Desulfovibrio desulfuricans: one gene and its partner. The protein of the gene in region 1 interacts with the protein of each later gene in a pairwise test. Links are inferred from orthologs where the notes say so. Each region holds a gene or a part of one and is shown on either strand. Other genes may lie near its edges.

Region 1 (3,358 bases):
ATTCTTGGTTGCGGCATGGTCGATCCTGCCGTGTTTGAAGCCGTGGGCTATCCTGCGGACGTCAGCGGCTTTGCCTTTGGCATGGGCGTGGAACGCGTGACCATGCTCAAGTACGGCATCGGCGATCTGCGGATGTTTTTTGAAAACGACGTGCGCTTCCTTGGCCAGTTTGCCCGGTAGGACACTATGCCCAGCGTCATGAGCCCCATAGATTGCAGCAATGCCCGCATGCGCGCAGGCCGCTTCACGGCCCTGCCCATGTGGCTTGTATTGCTGGGCCTCTTGGCGGCGGCCTCCCTGTTGCCCAGTAGCCCGAGCTGGCTGGCGGCGGATGAAGCTCAGGCCGCCTCAGCCTACACCCCGCGCCATTCGGGCATGGATGCGCCGGGCGAACCCAAGCGCATTGAATCCTTGCCCAGCAAGAACGCAGGGCGCACGGCAGAGGGCGGCATGGGGTATACGGACGCTTACGGCAACACCATTGACGACCGCCAGCCGGAAGAAAAACCCGCTCCCAAACGCCCCAGACCCGGGGCCTACGGCGTGGGCGCGGGCCAGAGCGAGCGCTACGAGCGCCCACTGCCCGATCCGCAAAATCAGACTCCTGCCTGGAGTTTCAAATAACCACGCCAAGGCGCGGAAACAGGACGAACTATGCTGCTCTCACTTTCATGGCTGCGTGAATTTACTCCGTATGAAGGAACGGCTGAGGCGCTGGGCGACCGCCTGACCATGCTCGGCCTTGAGCTGGAAGACATCAGGCGGCCCTACGATGCCATAAGCTCCATTGTGGTGGGGCATGTGGTTTCGTGCGACAACCATCCGGAATCCGACCATTTGCACGTCTGCAAGGTGGACGCCGGGCAGGGCGAGCTGCTTGATATCGTGTGCGGCGCGCCCAACGTGGCTGCGGGCCAGAAAGTGCCTGTGGCTCTGGTGGGCACCAAGATGCCCGACGGCATGATGATCAAAAAGGCCAAACTGCGCGGCGCGCCTTCTTTTGGCATGATCTGCTCCGAGCGTGAACTGGGCCTGACCGAAGACCATACCGGCATCATGGTGCTGCCCGAAAGCTTTGTGGTGGGCAAGCCTCTGGTGGAGCAGCTTGAGCTTGACCGCGAAGTGCTGGATATCTCCATCACGCCCAACCGCGCCGACTGCCTTTCGGTTCTTGGCCTTGCGCGTGAAACGGCGCTGGCCTGCAACCTGCCGCTCTCCATCCCCGATCTGCCGCTGGAACTGGACTCCGGCGCGGAAGTGCTGGTGCCCATTGATATTGACGACCCCGAGCACTGCTGGCTGTATTCCGGCCGCGTCATCACAGGCGTCAAGATCGGGCCTTCGCCCATGCGCCTGCGCCACCGCCTGCATGCCGTGGGTGTGCGCCCCATTTCCAATATTGTGGACGTGACCAACTACATTCTGTTTGAATATGGTCAGCCCCTGCACTCTTTTGACATGGACAAGCTGGAAGGCGGCCGCATTGTGGTGCGCCGCGCGCAGGAAGGCGACACCTTCACCACCCTTGACGGGCAGGAACGCGCGCTTACCGCAGCCGACCTCTGCATCCGCGACGGCGCGCGCGCCGTGGCCCTTGCTGGCGTTATGGGCGGCCTGAACAGCGAAATCTCCGATGCCAGCACCAATGTGTTTCTGGAAAGCGCGGTCTTCAAGCCCGCCACCATCCGCAAAACATCGCGCCGCCTTGGCCTCTCGTCCGAGGCGTCCTACCGCTTTGAGCGCGGCATCGACCAGCAGCGCACCGTGTGGGCGCTTGACCGCGCCTGCGCCATGATGGCCGCCGTCAGCGGCGGGCGCGTGCAGCGCGGCCTTTCCATCAACGAGCCCCGTCCCTTCAAGGCGGCCAGCATTGAATTCCGCCCGGCGCGGGCCGATTCCCTGCTTGGCGTGCAGCTTGGCGCGGATTTTGACGAAAAGGTGCTCACCGGCATGGGCTGCAATGTGGACAAGGGCGAAAGCAGCCCCGTGTGGCGCGTGAGCCAGCCCTCCTGGCGGCCCGACCTCACCCGCGAGGCCGATCTGATTGAAGAAGTGGGCCGCGTGCACGGGCTGGATACCATTGCCCCCGTGCTGCCCCCCATAGCACGCAACCTCGACCGCGCAGGCGAGCCGGAATCGCGCTACGGATTCTGGTCGCGCCTCAAGCACTGGGGCGCTGGCCTCGGCCTCAACGAAGCCGTGAACTACAGCTTTGTGGGCCACAAGGATATGGATCACCTTGGCATGCCGCGCGAGGGCCGCATTTCCATCATGAATCCGCTCTCGGCGGAGCAGGATGCCCTGCGCACCGCCCTAGCCCCCGGCCTCATGTACGATCTGCGCAACAACCTCGCCCAGGGGGCTCAGGGCCTGCGGCTGTTTGAACTTGCCAATATTTTTGAAGCTGACGCCGCTTCTGAAACCACCGCCCGCGAAACGGGCATGCTGGGCGTGCTGCTGTATGGCGCGCGCTACGATACGGCCTGGCCCCAGGCTGAGGGCGACATGGGTTATGCCGACCTCAAGGGCGTGGTGGAAAACCTGCTGCACTATCTGCATCTTGGAGCGCCCAGCTATGAACTGGCTCAGGAGCATGCCTTCTTGCTGCCCTGCGTGAACGTCTTTGTGAATGGCCGCGCCGTGGGCTTCATGGGCCGGGTCAAGCCCGCCATGGCCGACGAATACCACGCCCGCAAGGATGTGTGGCTGGCTGAAATGAACCTCGACATCCTGCGCGAACTGCACGATGCCGCTACTGTGCGCTTTGCGCCCCTACCGGTGTATCCGCCGGTGCGGCGCGACATTACCGTGACCGCCGGGCCAAGCCTCAAGGTGGCCGACATCACTGCTCACGTGCAGGGGCTCAAACTGGCCCTGCTGGACGACGTGGCCCTCGTGGACTGCTTTGAACCCAAGACGGAGCAGGGCGGGGAGCCCGTGCGCAACCTGACCTTCCGGCTCACGTTCCGCCATGCGGAGCGTACTCTCAAGGACACGGAAGTGGACAAGGAGCGGGAGAAGGTGGCACAGTCGCTTGTAAGCGCTCTGGGCGTGAAAATTTAACACAGTGCGCGCAGGCCCGGCTTTTTCGGGCCTGCGCAATTCCGGCACATTTTCAGAGAGTGTCAGGAGGGGTATGACATGTCGGACCACACGCCCGACAATACCTACCGCATAGGTGAGGTCGCAGAACTGCTCGACCTCAAAACCCATGTGTTGCGCTTCTGGGAAACTGAGTTTCCCCAGTTGGCGCCGCTGCGCACCGGTAAGGGGCAGCGCCTGTACACGGAAGAAAACGTGGCCCTCTTGAGGCGTATCCGGCAGTTGCTGCACGAGCAGGGCATGACCATTGAAGGCG
Region 2 (3,201 bases), on another replicon or contig:
CCGCAGCGTATATAGAAATTGGCTGGCATTGCCCGAAAATCGGGCGCGGGCAACGTTTTGCCCCTGCCGATGCCGGGCGGTACTTTTTTAATGCTATACCCACACCCTATGGAGGTGCGTTTTGTTTGAATCCTTAGCTTATGCCATGGGCACTCCCCAGGCCGGGGCGGCTCCCGCCAGCGGACAGGAAATGCTGATGCAGTTTCTGCCCCTCATCGTCATGTTCGTCATTTTCTGGTTCCTGCTTATCCGTCCCCAGCAGAAGCGGGCCAAGGTCCACAAGCAGATGCTGGCCGAACTCAAGCGCGGCGACCACGTTATGACCTCAAGCGGTCTGCTTGGCCGTATTCTTGAGATCGACGATGAACAGGTGCTTCTTGAGAGCGGCGAAGCCAAGCTGCGCGTTTCGCGCGGCTCCATCGGCGGCGTTATTCCTGCCAAGGGCGGCAAGGACACCAAGGAAGAAAAGTAGAGGTCGCCTTGGCGGCTTGTGTCTGCCTCTGCCAGGCGGGCAAAGTGCATGGCCCATGAGCTGGACTGGCGGTTGCCGGATCGGCTCAAGGGCTTTTGCCTCTTGACGTGCCCGGATTTTCGGGTCTTCGGAGTTTCCGGCTTTGTCGGTAGCCCTGCGGCTGTCCCTCAAGGGATAGCCGCGTGGTTGCGGCAAAGCTTAATCTGTTGTGTGGAAGGTGAACGATGGGTCTGCTCTGGCGCTTGTCCATAGCCATCATGGTTTTTGTGTTGTCCCTTGTTTACGCGCTCCCCAGCGTTCCCTATCTGGGAACAGCTCTTGAGCGCGTTCTGCCGTCGAGCAAAATCAATCTCGGCCTTGACCTCAAGGGCGGCATCCATCTGACGCTTGGCGTTGACGTTGCCAAGGCCGTGAGCAATTCGCTGGCCCTGACCGGGCAGGATTTGCGCCGCGTGGCTGAAGATGAAAAGATTGTTGTGCTGCGCCCCCGCGTGGTGGGTGGCACCGCTCTTGAATTTGTGCTGCCGCGCGCAGAAAACGAACCCAAGTTTCGTGATCTGCTGGCCCGCCAGTTTCCGCAGTTGAGCGTGGGCGAACCCCAGGCTGGAGAAGCAGGGCAGTTGCGCTACGTAGCCCACTTCACCCCGGCGGAAGTCAAGCGCATTGAAGACCTTTCGCTTGACCAGGCCCTGCGCACCATCCGCAACCGCATTGACCAGTTCGGCGTGGCCGAACCCGATATCCGCAAACAGTCCGACAATCGTATTCAGGTGCAGTTGCCGGGTATTTCTGACCCGCGCCGCGCTGTGCAGGTTATCGGGCAGACTGCTCACCTTGAGTTCCACCTGGTGCGCGAGGATGTTGACCCCGGCAAGGCCGTGCTGCCCCCCGGCGTGATCGCGCTGCCCATGCTGGAGAAGAATCCCGGCCAACAGCAGAAGGAAACCCTCATCGCTGTTGAAAAAGACGCCATGCTCACGGGCGAAGACGTGTCGGACGCCCGGCCCGCCTTTGACAACGTGAACCAGGCATATGTTACCCTGAATTTCAATGCCCGCGGCGCGCGCATCTTTGAGCGCGTCACCGGAGAAAATGTGGGCCGCCGCATGGCCATTGTGCTTGACGGCAAGGTGTATTCCGCGCCTTCCATCCGCGAGCGCATCGGTGGGGGCAGAGCCAGTATTTCTGGCAGCTTCTCCACTGCCGAAGCCCAAGATCTTGCCATTGTGCTGCGCGCAGGTTCGCTGCCCGCCCCTGTTTCTGTGCTTGAAGAACGCACGGTCGGCCCCTCGCTGGGTCAGGAATCCATCGACAGCGGTGTTCGCGCGGCGATGGTCGGCGCGGTGTGCGTTGTGGTGTTCATGGCGGTCTATTATGGCCTGAGCGGTCTTATTGCCGACGTTATGCTCTGCTTCACCATGCTTATTGTCATGGCGGGCATGGCTGCTTTTGGCGCTACCCTGACCCTTCCGGGCATTGCCGGTATTGTGTTGACCATCGGTATGGCGGTTGACGCCAACGTGCTCATTTACGAGCGCATACGCGAGGAAATAAGGCTGGGCCTCACGCCGCTTGCCGCAGTGCGCGCGGGCTTTGACCGCGCTGCCATTTCCATTACCGACTCGAACCTGACAACAATCATCGCTACCGTGATTCTGTACCAGTTCGGCACCGGCCCCATCAGGGGGTTTGCGGTGACGCTCTCTCTGGGCATCATCGCCTCCATGTTTACGGCCATCTTTGTATCGCGGGCCATTTTTGAGGAGTGGGCGCGGCACTGCGGCTCCAAGGGCATCAGCATATAGCGCGCCGGGAGGCAATTATGGGTTTCGCATTTATCAAGCACGACACCAATCTGGATTTCATTGGCAAACGCTATTGGGCGTATGGCATTTCAGTACTCCTGATTCTGGTCGGCCTCGCTTCCATGTTCATGGGGCAGGGCCTTAAAATGGGTATCGATTTTGCCGGCGGCGTGATCGCCCAGATTCAGTTTGAACATCCTGTCAAGGATGAGGCCCTCAAGAAAAGTCTGGATGTACCAGCCTTGCCCGGCATCAGCACCCAGAGGTTTGGCGATGGCGACAGGGATTATCTGCTGCGTTTTTCCCAGTCAGAAAATGCCAATGCCAGCCAGTTGCGCACTGCCCTGATAGATACGCTGGCAAGCGCTTTTCCTGACAACAAGGCTGAAATACAAAGACTTGAAGTTGTCGGCCCGAAGGTCGGCGCTGATTTGACCAACAAGGCTCTTGCAGCTCTGTATTATTCAGTATTGCTGATCGCAGTCTACATTTCTGGCCGTTTTGAGCAGCGCTGGATGGCGGGGGCCATAATGGCTGGCGCTCTTTGGGGCGGAATGTACCTTGCCGGGCTCACCGGGCTTGGCATGGGCTGGCTTGTATTGCTTTCACTTGCAATTACGCTGGTTGTCTGCTTTTTCCTCAAGCTCAACTTTGCGCTTGGGGCAATCGTAGGTCTGCTGCACGACGTCAGCATCACGCTTGGGCTATTGTCCGTTATGGGGGTTGAAATTGACCTCAACGTCATGGCGGCCTTGCTGACTCTGGTTGGTTATTCGCTCAACGATACCATCATCGTGTATGACCGCCTGCGCGAAAATCTGCGCGCTGCGCCTCAGTTGACAATGTCTGCGCTCATCAATCGCAGCGTCAACCAGACGCTCTCCCGTACAATCCTGACAAGCGGCACCACGCTGCTGGCAACAC

The links.
Region 2: the proteins of pheT (region 1) and secD interact in binary tests that used the Escherichia coli proteins (3 or more experiments, as listed by UniProt). The link is inferred for Desulfovibrio desulfuricans from one-to-one orthologs.

What each region holds. Positions count from the first base shown.
Region 1 is NZ_JANFYZ010000013.1:34,262-37,619, reverse strand. What follows is about bases 318-3,358. They hold pheT (phenylalanine--tRNA ligase subunit beta), read left to right. Parts: upstream 318-654; coding sequence 655-3,063; downstream 3,064-3,358. Other genes in these bases: NE637_RS12845 (MerR family transcriptional regulator), read left to right, coding at 3,142-3,358; NE637_RS12855 (translation initiation factor IF-2), read left to right, coding at 318-624. Also shown: pheS (phenylalanine--tRNA ligase subunit alpha), read left to right, coding at 1-180; more of NE637_RS12855, read left to right, coding at 199-317.
Region 2 is NZ_JANFYZ010000011.1:7,373-10,573, reverse strand. What follows is about bases 103-2,986. They hold secD (protein translocase subunit SecD), read left to right. Parts: upstream 103-696; coding sequence 697-2,277; downstream 2,278-2,986. Other genes in these bases: secF (protein translocase subunit SecF), read left to right, coding at 2,295-2,986; yajC (preprotein translocase subunit YajC), read left to right, coding at 122-472. In the rest of the region: NE637_RS12025 (alpha/beta hydrolase), read left to right, coding at 1-15; more of secF, read left to right, coding at 2,987-3,201. UniProt on the Escherichia coli protein: Part of the Sec protein translocase complex. Interacts with the SecYEG preprotein conducting channel. SecDF uses the proton motive force (PMF) to complete protein translocation after the ATP-dependent function of SecA.